Regions from separate parts of the Flavobacterium facile genome, predicted to be linked through region 1. Evidence: riboswitches for the same ligand, from Rfam matches in the RefSeq annotation. Region 1 holds a riboswitch; the other holds the start of a gene.
What was found. Region 1 has a riboswitch for cobalamin ahead of UEQ13_RS12375 (TonB-dependent receptor plug domain-containing protein). Riboswitches for the same ligand answer to the same signal wherever they lie in the genome.
Positions count from the first base shown of each region.

Region 1 (9,807 bases):
TCACTAATTTTGAGGAAACTATAGCTTGTTTTGGAGGTTTTGAAATCATACAAATGGCTGGAGCGATGTTAGAAGCAAACAATAAAAACATGCTTATTTTAGTGGACGGATTTATTGCGACTGTCAGTTATTTAATCGCATCAATCAAAAATCCTGAAATAAAAAAGAACGCGATTTTTTGTCATTGTTCTTCTGAAAAGGCACATATCACCTTATTAAATTATTTAAATGCAGAACCACTTATTAATTTAGAAATGCGCTTGGGTGAAGGAAGTGGAGTAGCAGTTGCTTTTCCAATTGTACATTCCGCCGTTGCCTTTTTTAACGAAATGGCAAGTTTTGAAAGTGCCGGAGTAAGTAATAAATAGAAGAGCCAAGTAAAAGGAGCCAAGTAAAAAGTTAAAAGAGTCAAGTAAAAAGTAAAAGAAATACTTTGCGAGCCTTGCGAAAAACTTTGCGTTCTTTGCGGTTAAATATAAAAAACATGAAAAAACAATTAGATATATTTTTTACAGCTTTAATGTTTTACACAAGAATTCCTTGTCCTAAAAACATTACACACGATCCAACGTATCTAAACAAAGCCACCAGATATTTTCCTTTAATTGGATATATAGTAGGTGGAATTGGCGCAATAGTTTTCGCCCTTTCTTATAAAATATTTTATTTAGAATTAGCTATTCTTTTTAGTTTGTTGGCTAATGTTTTAACAACTGGTGCGTTTCATGAAGACGGTTTCGCAGATGTTTGCGACGGTTTTGGTGGCGGTTGGACAAAAGAAAAAATCCTAAAAATAATGAAAGACAGCGCCATTGGTGCTTATGGTGCGATTGGTTTAGTATTGTTATTTGCAATTAAGTTTTTCGCTTTGAAAATGGTGCTAAATGAATTTATAACTCATCCTTACATTCAAGATGATATTGTTTTTGTTTCATTTTTATTCTTTATCGTAACACATTCTCTTTCAAGATTAACCGCAATATCTATTATTTTCACAACGGATTATGTTCGTGAAGATGAATTATCTAAAAGCAAACCCATCGCTAAACAAAATACTTGGAAAGAAATTGTTGGAGCATTTGTTTTTGGGTTAATTCCTTTTTTAAAATTAATTTCTATTTCTTGGTGTTTTCTTTATTTATTGATACCATTAATTTTGACAAATGTTTCACTAACACGTTATTTTAAAAAATGGATTGGCGGTTACACAGGAGATTGTTTAGGCGCCACGCAACAAATTGCAGAAGTAGTATTTTATTTATCATTTATAGCATTATGGAAATTTATTTAGTTCGTCATACGGAAACTATTTGTGAAAAAGGGATTTGTTACGGTCAAGCCGATGTGGATATCAAAGAACCATATTTAGATATTTTTCAAGAAATAAAAGCACAACTTCCTATTGATGCTAGTGTGTATTCTAGTCCATTACTAAGATGTAAAAAAATGGCTGAATTTATTTCTGACAATATCATTTTAGATAAACGCTTAATGGAAATGAATTTCGGAAATTGGGAATTGCAGCCTTGGAACGATATTCCACAAGAAGAAATCAAACCTTGGATGGATAATTTTGTTACCGTTCGCGTTCCTAATGGCGAATCCTTTGAAGATTTACATGAACGTGTAGGTGAATTTTATTCCGAATTACTTCAAAAAAAAGTAGCTAAAATTATTGTTATTTGTCATGCTGGCAGTATAAGAAGCATTTTATCTCGTTATCATAAAACCAATCTTGTGGATGCTTTTTCTTTGTATTCTGTAAATTATGGTGAAGTTTTTCGTTTGGAATTATAAGTAAAAATAGGAATTGTTGAATTTATTCGTATTTTTGACCTCGAATTATGGTTGGATTTTGCGTTTTTCGTAAAATTCATTAAAAGGGAATCAGGTTAAAAACCTGAGCTGTACCCGCAACTGTATGCTAATAAGGTTATTGTTACTACAAATCCACTGAGTTTGCTGAATTTTTTTCAGCATCTTGGGAAGGAAAACAATAATACGCAAGCCAGGAGACCTGCCTCAATTCATTGTATCAAGCTTTCGGGAGAAAAAGTTTGGGTATGGGTAATTCTATGCTTTTTTCCTATTTTTTAAAATTTAAAAATTAAAGATGAAAACAAATTTCATTAAACTTGCCACGTTTTTAACGTTGGGAACTTCTTTTGCTATTGCACAAGAACAAGATGCTACAAAAACTATTGAAGAAGTAGTAATTACGGATACTAAATTTGCTCAGAGCAAAGCAAAATCAGGAAGAAGTATTGAGAAAATCACACAAAAAGATTTAGAACAAAGAAAAGGTCAAAGTGTAGCTACTGTATTAAGTCAGTTGTCAGGATTTGAAGTAGTTGGTAACCAAGGAAGTGCTGGAAAAAATTTAGATTTATTTGTTAGAGGTGGAAACACCAATCAAGTTTTAATTTTAATTGATGGAAATCCGGTAGTTGATGCTTCAAGTATTTCATCAACATATGATTTACGTTTATTACCAGTAGATCAAGTAGAAAGTATTGAAATCTTAAAAGGAGCTTCTACCGTTTTATATGGACCAAACGGCGCTTCAGCTGTTATTAATATTACTTTAAAGAAAGCGGTAAAGAATAAAGTTTCAGGTACAGCATATATTAATGTTGGAACTCAAAACACAACAGAAAACCACAAATTACATGGAAAAGAATCTAATCAAGGTTTTTCATTTAATGGTTCTAATGGAAAAGTTTCGTTTTTAACTTCTTTAAATAGTACAGAAGTTAGAGGTTTAAGTGAAGCAGCTGGTGTAAATTTTGAAGATGATATTTTCTCAAGATTAAATTTAAACCAACAATTTGGAGTAAAAGTGAATGGAAAACTAAATTTAGATTTTTTCGCAAATTACGATAAATTAAAATCTACTTTTGATGACGGTTCTTTTTCAGATAATGAATTTAATTCGCTATCAAGTGAGCAATTTAGAGCCGGTTTTACACCAACTTTTAAATATAAAAAAGGGGAATTTAAAATTAATTCTTCATTTGGATTATTAGAAAGAGATTATACTAATTTTGACACTTGGAATGGTATTTCAAATTCTTTTTATAAATCAAGAAATGTGAATGTTGATGCCTTTAATAAATATAATGTATTAAGTTCATTATATTTAGTAACTGGAGTTCAATTTCAATTTTTTGATATGAATCAATTTACTCCATATGGTGATATTCTTGGAAATGTTGCTAAATTTAATGTAGTAGATCCTTATTTAACAGCTGTTTATGAAACCAAAATTGGATTAAATATAAATACAGGTATTCGTTACCACAAGCATAGTGTTTATGATGATTATTTAATTTGGAATTTTAATCCATCGTACTCAATTTCTAAATTAGGATTAAAATTTTATGGATCTATTGGTGGAGCAGTTGTTTCTCCTACGTTATACCAAGTATATTCTCCATACGGAAATTCAGCACTTACACCTCAAGAAAATACAACAGCGGAATTAGGTTTTGAAAAACAATTGTTTAACAAAAAAGTAATTTTTACTGGTGCAGCATTCTTCAGAGAACAAGATAATTCAATTGTTTTTGGAAATTTACCAAGTCCACCATGGGGACAATATGTTAATATTGCTGGTATTAATAAATCTAAAGGTTTTGAAACGAATGTAACTATTAAACCAATTCAAAAAGTTACAGTGAGCGGAAATTATACATTTGTTGAAAATGATGTGTTAATTGCAAGATTTGTTGCTAAACACAGAGCTAATGCAAATTTATCTGTAGATATTACTAAAAATATTTCTTGGAGTGCTCAATATCAATACATCAACCAAAGAGATGTAGCTTATTTTGATAGTACTACATTTGCAACTGTTGCTACTCAGGTTCCTGCTTATCAATTGGTACATACAAATTTAAGTGTAAAGTTATCAACGAATTTAAGTATGTTTGCTGCTGTTCAAAATGTATTCAATGAAGATTTTGTTGAAACAGTTGGATTTACTTCAAGAGGAAGAAATTATAAATTAGGATTAAATTTAAAATTCTAATTAACTGAAATAGAAAATTAAAGTTATGTTTCCAAAAGGATTTAAGGTTTTTACTTTAAATCCTTTTTTTCTGTAACAAAATCACAAAACGAATGTCTTATCTTTGGAATAGAATTTGATTACTTAAAATATAAAATTATTTAAAAATGAAAAAAATTATTGTTTACGTAGCTTTGTTAGTTTCTTCTTTGGCGTTTTCTCAAAATGCTTTTGATAAATTAGAAGATAAAGAAGGTGTAGAAAGCATTGTAGTTTCGAAAAAAATGTTCGAAATGATGAGCAAAGTGAAAGTTGATGCAAAAGATAAAGAAATGCAACAATATATGAACTTGCTTAAAAAATTAGACAATTTGCAAGCCGTTTATACGTCGCAACCAAAATTAAGTGGCGATTTAAATGGAGCTGTAGCTACCTATTTAAAAGGAAATCCGTTAGAAGCAATTTCTACAACTACTCAAGAAGGTAATGTAATTAAAATTTATGGTAAAACGGATACGAATCAAGCAAATGTTAAAGAAGTTTTAGTTGTGGTAAATGGAAATTTCAATGGTGTAAAAACTTCAGTTTTATCTATTAAAGGTGATTTTCCTTTAAGCGAGATTGCTTTAATCGTAAAGAAGTTAAACATTCCTGGAGCAGATATTTTAAGTAAAATTTCAAAATAAAACATCATGAAAAAATTAATTGGTATTGCTTTAGTTGTAGTAATGATGAGTTGTAAAGATGAAGAACCATCTTTGCAAAAATACTTCGTAAAAAGTGGCGAGAAAAAGGAGTTTATGTCTATGGATATTTCTTCATCGATTTTAAATGTGAACGAAAGTAAATTATCTGCTTCTGAGAAAAAAGCTTTAGCTTCATTTGAAAAAGTAAATGTTTTAGCTTTCAAAAAAGATGAAAAAAATAACGCGCAGTATTCAAAAGAAGTAAAAGAAGTAAAAGAGATTTTAAAAGATACGACTTTTCAACCTTTGATTAAATTAAATGGGGTGGGACATAACGCTTCAATTATGTTGGTTGGCGATAATAAAGAAATTGACGAATTAGTTTTATTCGGAAATCAAAAAGATCTTGGTTTTACTGTAATTCGTGTTTTAGGTGATAATATGAAACCAGAAGATGCGATGCAGTTTTTCAGCATCTTACAAAAATCAAATATAGATATGGAACAACTTAAACCTATTTTGAATTTCGTAAATAAGAAATAAGTAAGTTTTTATAAAAATACAAAATCCCGATTCTGTTGAAGTTTCGGGATTTTTTTATGTTAAATAACCTATTGTTTTAAATAGTTATTTTGCCGTCAGTTCGAGTGGTTTTTTGGTATCTCATTCCAAAATGAGATGCCAAAAAAATGTATCGAGAACCTTTTCTGTTGAAAATAACTTGATTACTCTGTATACTCCAAAATATCTCCAGGCTGACAATCTAACACTTTGCAAATGGCTTCCAACGTACTAAAACGAATGGCTTTTGCTTTTCCTGTTTTTAAGATGGATAAATTCGCTAATGTCAAATTGACCTTTTCTGAAAGTTCATTTAACGACATTTTTCGCTTTGCCATCATCACGTCTAAATTTACAACTATAGCCATAATTTAAACTGTTAAATCAATTTCTTCTTGCAATTCAATGCCCCTTTTGAAAACATAGGCAATCACAAATAAAATTACACCCATAAATAACCAAACATCTCCACCTGCAATTTTTAATACATGAATGGTAGGCATTTTAATATTTTGATTCGCTAACCATTCTGTATAATTCAAACCATAATTTGTGAAAAAACCAATTCCAAAAGAGATAAATGCTTCTAATAAAATAAATTTTCTTACGGAATGATTAAATGGTGAAGTTATGGAAAGTTCTTTGTTTTCAATAATTTTAATAATCAAGTAAAACATCAAGGCTTTTAGGATAGACACTATACTCATAATTGAAGTTACTACAATAAAATGACCTTTGTCAAATTGGTACAAAGATGAAAAATCAATTTGATTCCAGAAAAATCCTGCTCCAATTGGATTATAAAGTAAGGTATAAAAAAGATTAAATAGAATTCCACAGGCTTCAATACAAAGTCCAATAAAGATAATCCAACAAAGAATTCTTAACACGATAAGCATCTGCTTCGAACTAATTTTAATTTCCATAATTTTAAATATTAAAAGTTGATGATGCAAATATCAATAAAAATTTATTGAAAAACAATAAAAATATATTTTTTTTAGATTGATTTGTAAATAATTGTAAACCCGTTAATTTATTTACAACGTCAGTTCGAGTGTTTTTTGTGTAGTGAAACGTAACAAAAAATGTATCGAGAACCAATAATTTTACTAGTTTTCGATACATTCCAATTCATGTTTCATTGGAACACTCGAACTGACGAAAATTCCCATAAAATCTAAAGATATAATTTTTTAAAAATTAATTCGAATAGTTTTTGAACATGTAAATCCAAATCATTCTTGACAATCGAAGGTTGAGAGAAGACAATAATAAAATCACTACAGCAATAATTGGAATCATTCTTAAATCGATTGTTTTTTCAAAAAATTGATGTGCGATGACGTAGGTAATTATAGCTTCTCCAACGCCTAAACCATAACTAACAAACATAGAGCCAAAGAAATAACCAGGCTCTTTTTCAAATTTATTGTTGCAATGACTACAATATTCGTTCATTTTTGGAAAACCAATACTAAAGAAAAAACTTTTATCTCTAAAGACTTTTCCTTTATAACAATTTGGACAATCATTATTCAATATGTGTTTGATAATTTGTAACATGATCAATTATTTTTATGCAAAATTAAGACATATTTATGTGCTAAAAATTTCTTATATTCGCTAAAAATGGTAATATAAAGACATTTTGTAAGTATGGAAAAATTACCCGTTTATCAAATTAAGAAATTCAATTGTGATTCCGATACTAACGATTTATATTTCAATGATTTTAAATCACATTTACGTACTCATGATTTTATTGAGAATTCGCACAGTCATAATTTTTATTTGTTCGTGCTTTTTACGAAAGGTTCCGGATTTCATACGGTCGATTTTAACACTTATGCCATTCAACCGAATTCTTTGTTTGTATTGAAACCCGGTCAAGTACATAGTTGGCAACTTTCCGAAGATATAGATGGCTATATTGCGTTTTATTCTCAAGAAGTGTACAATGTGTATTTTGGTTCGAAACAAATTGAAAATTATTCGTTTTATCGAGATTCGAAAAATTCGCCTGAAATGATTTTAAACGAATTTCAAACCCGAGAAATTTCCAATTTTTTTGATTTGTTATTGGAAGAAAATAATATAAATGAATTCAAGAAATTAGATAAATTATTAAATATTTTAGATGTTATTCATATTGAATTAGCGAGAATTTATGAATCATTACAAGAACATAATTCGCATCCATATCATTTGAAAATTAAGGAATTAGAACAATTGGTCCATCAGTATTTTAAATCTGAGAAATTGCCTTCTTTTTACGCAGATAAAATGAATATGAGTTTAAAACATTTAAATCGCATTTGTAAGAATGTTTTAGATGTAACACTTACTGAATTTATTTACAGTAAAATTATTTTAGAAAGTAAACGCTTATTATCAGCCAATGACAAGACAATAGGAGAAGTGGCGAACGAATTAGGATTTGAAAATTATTCCTATTTTACTAAAGTTTTCAAAAAATATACCAATTTGACTCCGAAAGGTTTTAGAGAATTGGTGTAGATTTTAATGCAAACTTATCACTTTCACAATTTTCCAATCGGAATTTGTTTTTTTCCAGATTATTGTAAATCTTCCTACTTTTGGTAGGCTGTTAGGTTCTTCTTTATTATGAAATTTGTGTAATCCCATTTCAATCGCACCAAAGTCTTTTATTGGATATACTTCAATGCTTCCTTTTACTAATTCTCGAGTTACTTTTCCGCAGATATTGTTTTTTGTGCCTTCTACCAAATCTATTTTCGAATTTATAAAACCACCATTATCGTGATAAAATTTTATGTTTTCATCATAAAACGCTGCATAGGTTTCCAAATTGGTTTCGCAAGTATTATACGAATGAAAAAAGGCACTATCTAAAGCTACAATTGTTTTATAAAGTTCAACATCATCTGGTTTGTAATTTTTTGTAAGTTGGTACTTATTCTTTTTTGCAGAACAAGCTGTCAAGAATCCTAGGCTAAGAATAATTAATGCGATAAAGTGTGTTTTGATTTTCATTTTGTTTCAGTTTCGTATTCATCTTCAATCCATTCATTCACATCTTGTAAAACTTGATTTCTCATAAATTGAATAAAATCAAGATATTCATTTTCAATTATACTCCAATCCGTTGTGTTTTTTTGAAAAGAAGGATGAAAAACAATTATATTTTCGCAGACTTTTTCATTTATGATTTCAAATCCTGCATAAGTATCCATGTCTTGTCTGTGTCCAAATGTCAATACTTCACGATTCGAATTGTCTTCAATTTTAAACCTTTCATTGATATCAGATTTCAATTCTAAAGTTTCATAAAAATGCCATGGAACAAATTTTGTAAGTTGTTCTCGAACAAACCATTTGTATGATTTTGGGATTTCTAATTCCATAGTTTTTGTTTGAATTTATTTCACTGTAATCTCATCAATAAAAATAAACGCATCGCCGCCAAAACCTTGGTGCCATTCTGGTAATTTTCCGTAATTTTTAGCAATTACTTTTACAAATCTTGCTTTTTGTGGTTTGGCTAAATTGATTTCGTAGTTTTTGATAACAGTTTCGTTTTCTTTTGGATTTACATCATTAATTTTTAAAGAACCAACTGATGTAAAATTGATGTTATCTGTAGAAACTAAAAACTCTAATTCTGTAGGCATTAAAATCCAAGAACGACTGTCTTGCAAGAAATTTGCTTGAAAATGCGTTAAAGTTTTTTCTACTTGTAAATCAATAATAGCTTCAAAATCCTGACTTTGGTACCCATGCCATTCGCCTTTTTTCCAATTTTCAGTTCCTAAAATGCCGTCAATTAAGGCTTCTGGTCCGCCAGCGTGATATTGTGAGTTGTATTTCGATTTGATGTTTATGGAGTAATTGTTTGGTTTTTTGTAGAAGTTTGATTTTACTATATTGCTTTCTTTTCCATCGTTGTTAATTTTTGCAAGAATTTCAGTAGTTTCACTAATTGTTAATGGTTTTGTATATAAAACCCAAACTTTGTCTTTAGTAGCATCATTAATTCCTTTTATCCAATAGAAAATTTTATCTGTTGGATTTTGTGATTTTATTTCCACTATCATTTTATCTTTAAATACAATATTTTCAGCTTGAATAGTTGGAACTGGAACAATTTGCTTTACAAAATTTTCTTCCGTTGCAGCAACATCAATATCAACTTCTAAAGTCTTTTTCCAATTACTTAATTCACTATTTATAAAATAACCATATTTTGTGCCTTTTGGTATAGTTTCATAGCCATTTGTTTCTAATTTAATTTTAGCATTTTCAAAAATTGCTTCAGTTGTATTAAGATATTCTTGTCCTGGTGTAACTTGATATAAGCCAATAGAACTCAACACATACCACGCACTCATTTGTCCGCAATCTTCGTTTCCGATTAATCCGTCTGGTGTATTTTTGTAAAATTCATTTAAAATAAAATGTACTTTTTCCTTAGTTTTTTCTGGTTTGCCAATGTAATTATACAAATACGCCATATGATGACTAGGTTCGTTTCCTTGCGCATATTGTCCGATTAAACCGGTAACATCT
Region 1 covers NZ_JAZAYT010000034.1:402,670-412,476, reverse strand. Annotated here, with positions in the region: gene cobT (nicotinate-nucleotide--dimethylbenzimidazole phosphoribosyltransferase) at 1-368, shown strand, start outside; gene UEQ13_RS12385 (adenosylcobinamide-GDP ribazoletransferase) at 485-1,291, shown strand; gene UEQ13_RS12380 (histidine phosphatase family protein) at 1,276-1,797, shown strand; cobalamin riboswitch at 1,829-2,039, shown strand; gene UEQ13_RS12375 (TonB-dependent receptor plug domain-containing protein) at 2,114-4,030, shown strand; gene UEQ13_RS12370 (DUF4252 domain-containing protein) at 4,177-4,695, shown strand; gene UEQ13_RS12365 (DUF4252 domain-containing protein) at 4,702-5,238, shown strand; gene UEQ13_RS12360 (helix-turn-helix domain-containing protein) at 5,421-5,624, opposite strand; gene UEQ13_RS12355 (hypothetical protein) at 5,628-6,182, opposite strand; gene UEQ13_RS12350 (DUF983 domain-containing protein) at 6,460-6,822, opposite strand; gene UEQ13_RS12345 (AraC family transcriptional regulator) at 6,916-7,776, shown strand; gene UEQ13_RS12340 (nuclear transport factor 2 family protein) at 7,780-8,274, opposite strand; gene UEQ13_RS12335 (hypothetical protein) at 8,271-8,645, opposite strand; gene UEQ13_RS12330 (GH92 family glycosyl hydrolase) at 8,661-9,807, opposite strand, start outside.

Region 2 (9,807 bases), on a different contig from region 1:
TTAACGATAAGGATAATGTTTTTTATTCCTTATTAGAAATTGCTGGTGTTTATGAACGTGAAAAAGACTACGAAACTTCCATAAAATATATAGAAGAAATAATTCAATTTGCAAAAAGCAATAACTTGCTCCAGCAAGAAGCTGATGCTTATATAAGTTACATAATGGCTTTAGCAAGAAGCAATCAATTAGAAAAAGCATTAAATGTAGCTTTATATGCTGCTAATTTTTCTAAAAAACACAAGTTTTATTATAATGAAATTATTTTTAATGAAAACATTCAAAACCTGTATTTTAGATTGAACAATATAGAAAAAGCCTATGAATATTTAAAATATAGGTCAGAACTTACAACTAAGTATAATGAGTTAAAAAAAGAAGAATTAGTTCTAAACTTAGAAACAAAATATAAGCTTAAAGATAAAGAAAATGAAATAAAAATTAATCAGTTAGAAATCATAAATAAAGATAAAGAATTAAGTTCTAACAAAGCTAAATTATATCTTCTCATAGGATTATTTTTGATTGCCGTTTTAATAACGTTACTAATAGGTTATTTTTATACCAAATCTAATAAAAGTAACAAACAACTTAAAATATTATCTAAGCAAAATGAATTCTTAGTAAGCGAGACAAATCATAGAGTAAATAATAACTTGCAACTTATTGCTGTTTTAATTGAAAACAGAATAAGGAAAAATGAAAATGAAAATGAAAAATCTGAATTTAAACGTTTGCTCACAAAAGTAGAAGCTATTGCAACATTACATAGATGTTTATATACTACGAGTAACATAAACACTATAAACCTGCAAGAATATTTATTAGATATTAAAAATAATTTTGATGAATTAATTTTAGAAGAAAATATTCACTTAAATATGGTAGTTGATATTGTGGATGTAGATTCTGATACTGCTTTGTTTTTAGGTTTATTAATCACAGAGCTAATAATTAATTCTATGAAACATGCATTTGAAGTTAAACAAGAAAAGAGAATTGAGTTATCTGTTGATATTATTACTAATCAATTAGATTTCAACTATAAAGATAACGGTAAAAACAGTAAACAAAAAGTTTTAAAACCAGTACTTGTAGAACAATTATGTATGCAGTTAGAAGTACAACACACAATTAATACCGAAAACGGATTTCAACTCAATTTTAAAAAACCATTATAAAATGCCAAAAATACTAATTGTTGAAGATCAGGTTTTAACAGCAAATCATATTAAAAACATTTTAAATGATAATAATTGGCATCAAATAGAAATTGCCTATAAAATTAATCAAGCCATTGAACTTCTAGAAACTTTTGTTCCAGATATAATTTTATTAGACATTAATGTAGAAGGAAAAAATTCAGGAATTGAATGGGCAAAAAAATATGTGACTGAAGCTAAAATTATTTTCATAACAGGTCAAACCGAATTGGAAACACTGCAATTAGCACTTTCAACCAATCCTATTTCCTATTTAACAAAACCAGTAAAAAAGATTGATTTAGTTGCTGCCATTACACTGTTTTCTATTAACATTAAACCTACCTATATTGTTGTCAAAGACGGTTATGATGAAGTAAAAATAAATGTAGACGATATCTTATTTATAAAAAGCGATGCAAATTATATTGACATTCAATTAGAGAATAAAAAATTCACCATCCGAAAATCATTAGACTTTTTTTTAAAAGAAGTGCAATCCGATAAATTTATAAAAGTCCATCGTTCGTATATTATAAATCAAGTCAAAATAACTAAAAAAACTAGCGCCTTTCTTTATATCGAGGATTTTGAAATACCACTTTCAAGAAACCTCGATTTTAAGCTATAATCTACGTTCTTATACAAAGTTCTGCAGTTCTTAACATTTTTTTTTTCTTCTTAGAAGTAAAAAATACTTTTGCGTCAAATCACAAATTCAAAAATTATGAAACAAAAGTATTATCTGATTGTATTATTTTTATTAGTATTCAATCACAGTTTTGCAACTTATGTATTTCAAGTATCAAGTGTTGATCCTTTAACAGGTGGACAATCATATCAAATAAATCAAACAGCAAACCCGTTAAGTCTTTCAATTAATGTTTGTGCTTTTGGTAATAGCCAACCATCTGTTGCTACAAGTTACACTTTAACATGGTATAGAAACACTGTAAACTCTACAGTTGGTGGAGTATTGGTCAGCTCAGCAACTCAATCGACACCAAATGAATATAATATTGTAGATATTAAGACTTATTTGCCAAGCACATCCCAAGCAGGAACATTTTATTATTATGCTGTTTTATCAAATCCTACGGCAACATCGTGTGGTTTTACAGGTACTTTAACATCTACAACACAAAGAGTTGATGTTTTTGCACCTGCAACCCATTTAAATTTTGATGGAGTTGATGATTTTATTACACTGCCAAATGAATCAAATTTTGATTTTACCAATCAAATGACAGTAGAGGTTTGGGTAAAATCAAGCGTTGCACCTGATGAATGGGATGCGTTAGTTATAAAAGGCGATAATAGTTGGAGATTACATTTAAATAGCACAGGAACTGTTAATTTCACATGCAGTGGTACTACTTCTTCACAAGTTAACTCAACTTCTTCTGTTACTGATGGTAATTGGCATCACGTAGTTGGAACGTTAGGAGGAAATTCTATTAAAATCTACATTGATGGTGTTTTAGAAAATGTAGTTGCAACTTCTGGAAACATTAATAATACAGTAGACCAAGTTTTAATTGGGAATAACCCAACATTTGGTCCTCGCCATTTCAATGGTAATATGGAAGATGTGCGTATTTGGAACGTAGCTAGAACAGCAGAACAAATAAACGGTTCCAAAAATTGTGAATTACAAGGTAATGAAACAGGTTTAGTAGCCAATTACAAATTCAACCAAGGTTTAGATGCTGCAGATAATACAGCTATTACTAGTTTAACAGATGCTACTGCAAACGCCAATAATGGAACTTTAGTTAATTTTACAAAAACTGGGACAACATCAAACTTTTTGGCTGGTTCACCAGTTACAACAGGTTCTATAATTCCTTCTGTAGCGACAGTTACAACACCAGTAACTTATGCTCAAGGAGCAACTGCAACAGCCTTAACTGCAACAGTTGGTGCAAACGGTACAAGTTTAGTTTGGTACACAACTGCTACTGGTGGAACAGGTACAACTGCACCAACACCAAGTACAGCAACAGTTGGTTCAACATCGTATTGGGTTTCAAGTACAAATGCAAATGGTTGTGAAAGCGCAAGAACAGAAATTGTAGTTACGGTGAATGCTTCAATTCCAGCCACTCATTTAAATTTTGATGGTGTTAATGATTATGTTAATTTATCAAACTTAATTTCTGGAGGATCTTCTTATACCAAACAAGCTATGATTAGACCTACATACATATCCTCTGGTGCTGGTCAAAACATTATATCAAATTCTAATGAGGTATTTTGGATTTGGAGTGGTAATATTAGAGCAGGTAATAATGGTAATTTTCAACATGTTTTGGCAGATGCATCGTCTTTATTAAATACATGGAATATGGTAACAGTTACATATGACGCGCCAACCACTACTATGAAATTGTATATTAATGAAATATTAGTAAGTGAAAACAATAGCGTATCAGCAACTGTTGGAGGTAATATGCAAATTGGCGCATACGGGTCTGGAGCAGTGTTTAATGGAGATATTGAAGAAGTTCGTATTTGGAATAGAGCATTACCTTTAGCGGAAATTCAAAATAATATGAATTGCGAATTACCAAGCCCTTCAACTCAAAATAGTTTAGTAGCTTATTATAAATTCAATCAAGGTACAGATGCTGCAAATAATACAACTATTACTACACTTACAGATGCATCTGGTAATGCCAATAATGGAACTTTAGTTAATTTTACAAAAACTGGGACAACATCAAACTTTTTGGCTGGTTCTCCTATTGTTACTGGGACAAATTGCGCGGTTTTGAGCAACGAAAGTTTTGAAGTGGCTAACAACATTAAAATATATCCAAACCCATCAAACGGCATTTTTGCTATCGAAACTCAAGAAGATAGTACTGTTGAGGTATTTGATATGATTGGTAAGAAAGTATATTCTAATAAAGTATCTGTTGGATCTTCTAACATAGATTTATCTAATTATACAAATGGTATCTATTTACTAACAGTTACTAATCAAAAAGGTAATTTAAATACCTTCAAATTAATCAAACAATAATGAAGTTAAAAGAAGATAAAAGATTAGAGGTGTTGTTAATCCTTATATATATTCTAATATTTTCAATAGGAATGATTATTTGTTTCTCATAATAAAAAAGCCAGCTTTAGCTGGCTTTTTTTATTTAACTAAAAAACTCTCTTCCACAATGCTTTAATAAACAACCCTTTCGGACACATCCAAATGACTTTTAAATCTTCCCAAAAAGAAGTTTCTTCGTCTAAGAATTTAAAAATTAAGGCAGCTTTTCCTGTTTTGAACATACTTGAGAAAATAGCGCTTCCGTGTTGATTGGTTTGATACAAAATATCAATAAGTAGTAAATCGTAAAACCAAAACTTGTTGATTTTATGAAATTTGGTAAAGTCTTTTCCTGTTTTTAAAAACCGAACTAATTCTTTTGATTTTTTTACCGAATTTTTAAACGTATAACCCGTACTGGCTTTACTCCAACCACCAGCTGAACCAATGTTTATGATGTTTTTACTGTTGTTTTTCCAAAAAGGAAAACACGTCATTGGAATGTTACCTTGTTCTTTTTCTACAATTTCATATTCGGTAATGCCTAATTTATGAATGTAGTTTTCAATTTCGCTTTCGTATTCTTCTTTCGGTAACAAATCTTTAGAAAATAAAGTATATTCTAATAAAGCTTCGGTTGAAGAAGTTGGTAACACATACATAAATCGCGTATTTCCTTTCTGCTCGACAGAAAAATCCATAAAAGTTGGGCAATCTTCTGTGAAAACAGTTTCCTTGCTTTTGATAAACCAACCAATAAAATGTTGTTGCACCAAAGGAAATTTAGTTTGCGATTTTACTAATTTTGGGTTGTAAATGCTATTGAAAACTTGATTACACGTAAACGATTTGGTTTTCGTTTTCACAACACAATGCTTTCCTAATTCTGAAAAATCAGTCACTTCATCTTGAAAGATTTCAATGTTGGGTTGTTTTGCAATTTTATCGAAAATTAACTTATAAAAATCCGCACTTCGAATCATTTTATAGTCGTACGGATTTAAATCTAATTGATTAATGAAACTTTCATTTTTAAACCAAGCTTTTTGCCATTTTTTAGAAATAATTTCGTCAAATAAATTTTCGGAATTCCAAAAACACCAAGTTCTATCATTTTTGTTTTTCAAATCTGAATCTATCAAAAGTATTTTTTTATCAGAAAATTGTCCTGATTGAATCATTTCAAAAAGGGTTAATAAAGCTGATAATCCGTTTCCGGTAAATATGTAATGATAGTAGTTCATAGTTTCAAAAGTACTTCTTTTAGATGGAATTTGAAAAAAGATTATTCCACTTTAACAGCTTTTTTGTTTTCGTCTATCGCTACAAAAGTAAATTCACCAGTAATGGCTTTTTCTCTTGAAGTAGAATACATTTCTTCAATAAAAATATCGACTCTCACTTTTAAACTGGTTGTCCCTAAATAGGTTACTTTTCCAATCAATTCTATAATAGTTCCGTGTGGAATTGGTCTTTTAAAATCTATTTTATCACTACTTACGGTTACCATTTTTTGGCGACTATATCTGGTTGCTGTGATGAAAGCAACTTCATCCATAAATTGCATGGCAGTTCCACCAAATAAAGTATCGTAATGATTGGTTGTGTTAGGAAATACAGCTTTAAAAACTCTTGTTGTAGAATCTTTGATTTTTTCTTCTTGTGTTTTCATCGGTTTGATTTATGAGGCAATTCTTTCGAATGCAATGTAATTTACTATATTGTTATTGGTATCAAATTTTGGATAGGCTTCGATTTCGCATTTATAGCAAGTGCCATCTTTTTTGTAATTAATGACGATTTCTTTAAAAGGATGATTTTTGCTAATTGCCATTTTGATTTTTTCTCTAGTTCTATCATCCGTTAAAGCACCTTGAAACATTTTTGGAGTTTGTCCAATAATTTCAGAAGAACGATAGCCCGTTAATTCAGAAATTTCTTTAGTAGCAAAAATAATGGTAAGCTTACTATCTGTTACAATCACAGATTTATTGGCAATCTGATTGTAATAATCTTCCTTATTTACCCAGTTTTTTTGAAGGGAATTAAAAGCTGTAATTGGTGCAATCTGATGGCTAAAAATATTCCAAGAAAGCAACGGTAAAGGTTTAAGTCTTAATTTTTTTTGATATTTAGCCCAAGCTTGGTCGTATTTGTCAAACATTTTTTATTCGTTTTAAAGTTATAAAAGCGAATAAAACAGAGCGTTTCTTCATTATAGTGAAATGAAGAAAATTCTAGCTTATGCACTTTCGTGATGCGTAAACAAAAATCAATTATATGTATCTGACTTATTTCTAAAAGAAAATCACAGTTGCACGACAGTTCGAGAATTTAACTCGATTCCACATTGAAAAGTAAAAACTACTTCTCAAAAATTGATTTTAATATTTGGTAAAGTTATGAATTTAAAAATAAAGACTGCTCAAAAAGGGCAGTCTTTAATCAAACACAAACAAAATTCAAAGTTTAATTAGAAACTTCAATTTTTTTATTCTATGTTTTTTATAGAATAATTTTAAAAGTTTTTACTTCCATTAGGTTGGTAAACAAAATTAAATTTATAATATCTTGATGGTTCTGTTCCTGTTGGGTTTGCAGGTGCGTTTTGATAATAATTTAAAATCTCCATTTTTGCATATTTTCCATCGTGGGTTTTTACTACAATTACTTTTCCTGCAATTGGAGAGACTACATTAGTAGCACCATTATAATTATACCAACCATTTCCAGAACCAGTTGGTATTGCGTAACTTGTTTCTGTATCTTGTGCAAATAAATTATCTGTTGGAGCTGTTATAATGTTTGCAAAAGTTCCAGTAACAACAGATGCAGCTGCAATACCTGTTCTTGCTGGTTGATCTGTTCCTGCAACTCCGCCATTTACTAGAATTGTAGTAGAGCGAAAAGCAATGTCCCAATTGTCTCCTGCGGTTACAATTTGTCCTGTTGCAAAATTGAATTTTACAAATTCTCCACTTACGGGTTGCCCACCACCACCAGTAACTGGCGCATGCAAATTAGAAAAGGTTTTTACGGTTAGTGTTGTTGGTGTAGCAGTTGGTGTTGGCTCATCGTCTTTTGAGCAAGAAAAAAAAGCAACTGAAATTGCTAATACTAAAATTGTTTTGAAATTCTTCATAATGTTTAAATTAGGTTTAAAATAATTAAAAATGGTATTGCACTTTACAATACGTTACTCTTCCTGCGTAGTTACTCGCATTTTGTGTATCGGTAAAATTCAAAATATTATCGATGCCGATTTGTACTTCAAATTTTTTCTTTATTTTTTTGGTTATTGAGGTGTCGAAAATCACATACTCTTTTGCAAAAGCATCATAATTGTCTAGAATTGCATTATTGTTAGTGTCGAATAATCCGTACTTGCTTCTGTAAGTTGCTCGGATATTGTGATAGAGTTTCCAATTTGGAATTTTTAAAAAATATTTGAAGTTTGCAGTATGTTTAGAACGATTGAATAATCCGAAATAATCCGATTGTTTTAGTTCAAACGATTGTGATGTAATTGGTTCACGAGCAAACACTTTTTTGTCTTTAATATCCTGAATTACATCATTATCTTTTGCAATTAGATATTGATATCCACCTGAAATTTCTATGTTTTTAGTTATTTTGACTAATGAATTAAGCTCTAAACCTTGTGTAGAAACGGAACCGATATTTGTATAACTAAAAATATTTTGTCCGTTGGTTAATTGTGCAATGGCTCTCGTATCTATTAAGTTTTTTACTTCGTTGTAGAAAATATTTATAGAAGTTTTTATTTTTTCTCGATTGTGTTTGATGCCGAAATTATAACCCACACTAGTTTCAGGATTTAGTGGGTTATCGAAAAAATTAGGAGAAACCATACTGTTTTGAATGCGTCTTTGTGATTCTAATTCAGCTAATCGATTTGGAGCAACATTATAACCCAAAACAATATAGCCCACGCCAACATTTTCGAAATTGAAAAATAATTGTCGTAAATCAGGTGCTTTGAAACCATAACCAACAGAACCTTGAATTGAAAACTGTTTTGAAAATTGATAATTCAAAGCTAATTTCGGACTTAAAACAGAAGCATAAGCTAAATTTTTGTCATAACGTAAACCAGCCAAAATGTTAAACTTCTCTTTTAAATTGTAATCGTATTGTAAAAATCCGTAATAAGAATTATTGAGTGCTTTTTGGTCAAAATAGGTGCGTTCCAGATTATTTAAATTATATCCAAAACCTGAAGTATAGGTTGTATTTCGTTTCTTGTATGAAGTTCTAATTTCTGGACGGAGTAAGTTTTCTTTAAAAAAATCATTATATAAAGTTGCATTCGTATCATTAAAACGCACCTCGTCTTTTATGTAATATTGAGTGGCATAAAACTCGCCTGTGAAACTTAAATTGTCATTTGGATTATAAAAAAACCTAGAATGACTATTGTATTCGTTGGTTTTGGTTATACCCGATGCGTTTTTGTTGTTTACAATAGTTTCAACATTGTTGCTTTGATTGAAATATCGATTGGATACTACTAAATTTGATTTATCCGAAAATCTATAATCAAGTTGCAATTGTGAAGTTAAATTTCGATAGGGTAAAACCGTTTTTTCATTATCCTTTTTATCTAAATCATAGCCATCTGTTGAAAATGAATTTATTGATGCATTGATGTTTAATTTATTGATGCCAAATCCAAAATTTAGATTGTTATCAGTAGTAAAAAAGGTTCCTATACGGCTATTTAATTCACCTGTAATTTTTTTGTTTTTCGGACTTTCCGTAATTATATTTATTACACCACCTAATGCTTCAGAACCATACAAACTAGACGATGCACCTTTTACAATCTCAATTTGTTTGATGTTGTTTACAGCAACTCTACTCAAATCTAGAGATCCTGCCGAACGACCAACAAGCGGCACGCCATCTATCAATATCAAAGTATATTGAGCATCTAAACCTTGCATTTGAATTCCAAGAACACCACCAAAATCGGGAACTATTATAAGTCCAGTTTGCTCTTCAAGGATATCATTTAATTTTAACGCTCCAGTTTGTTTAATTTGTGCTTTCGTAATTAATTGTACCGGTAATGGTAAAGATGATAATTGTCTTTCTGTTCGAGTTGCCGTTACAACAACTTCTTCTATTAAGACACTTTTAATCGTGTCTTTTTTTTCGTTTTGTGAAAAGGACTTAAACGCCAATAAAAACAGGATATATCTGATATTCTTCATTATATTAAATTAGACTTAATAAAAATATTTTGACAAATATATATATTATTTTTATTTAGAATGAATAAAAATAAATATATTTGCCTCAGAAATTTAATCTTAAAACATAACATTATGAAAATCAATTCATTTATTTTAACAACTACATTATTGTTAATTGGCTTTGTAGGAAGAAGTCAGGATGTAAAAAAGAAAGAAGACGTAAAAGCCATAAAATCGATGTGTGGTTGTTACGAGGTGCAGTTCAATTTTGCGGAAACTTTTAGTTATTCTAAAGACAGTTTGTATAAAAAATCACCAGTAAAACATGAAACCGCTT
Region 2 covers NZ_JAZAYT010000035.1:371,408-381,214, forward strand. Annotated here, with positions in the region: gene UEQ13_RS14240 (sensor histidine kinase) at 1-1,181, shown strand, start outside; gene UEQ13_RS14245 (LytR/AlgR family response regulator transcription factor) at 1,183-1,833, shown strand; gene UEQ13_RS14250 (LamG-like jellyroll fold domain-containing protein) at 1,930-4,230, shown strand; gene UEQ13_RS14255 (lycopene cyclase family protein) at 4,359-5,495, opposite strand; gene UEQ13_RS14260 (acyl-CoA thioesterase) at 5,537-5,923, opposite strand; gene UEQ13_RS14265 (PAS domain-containing protein) at 5,933-6,415, opposite strand; adenosylcobalamin (AdoCbl) riboswitch at 6,486-6,620, opposite strand; gene UEQ13_RS14270 (HmuY family protein) at 6,770-7,393, opposite strand; gene UEQ13_RS14275 (TonB-dependent receptor plug domain-containing protein) at 7,419-9,488, opposite strand; gene UEQ13_RS14280 (DUF6607 family protein) at 9,603-9,807, shown strand, end outside.
Region 2: linked by a shared signal. The riboswitch ahead of UEQ13_RS14265 (PAS domain-containing protein) and the one ahead of UEQ13_RS12375 (TonB-dependent receptor plug domain-containing protein) in region 1 are both predicted to bind cobalamin.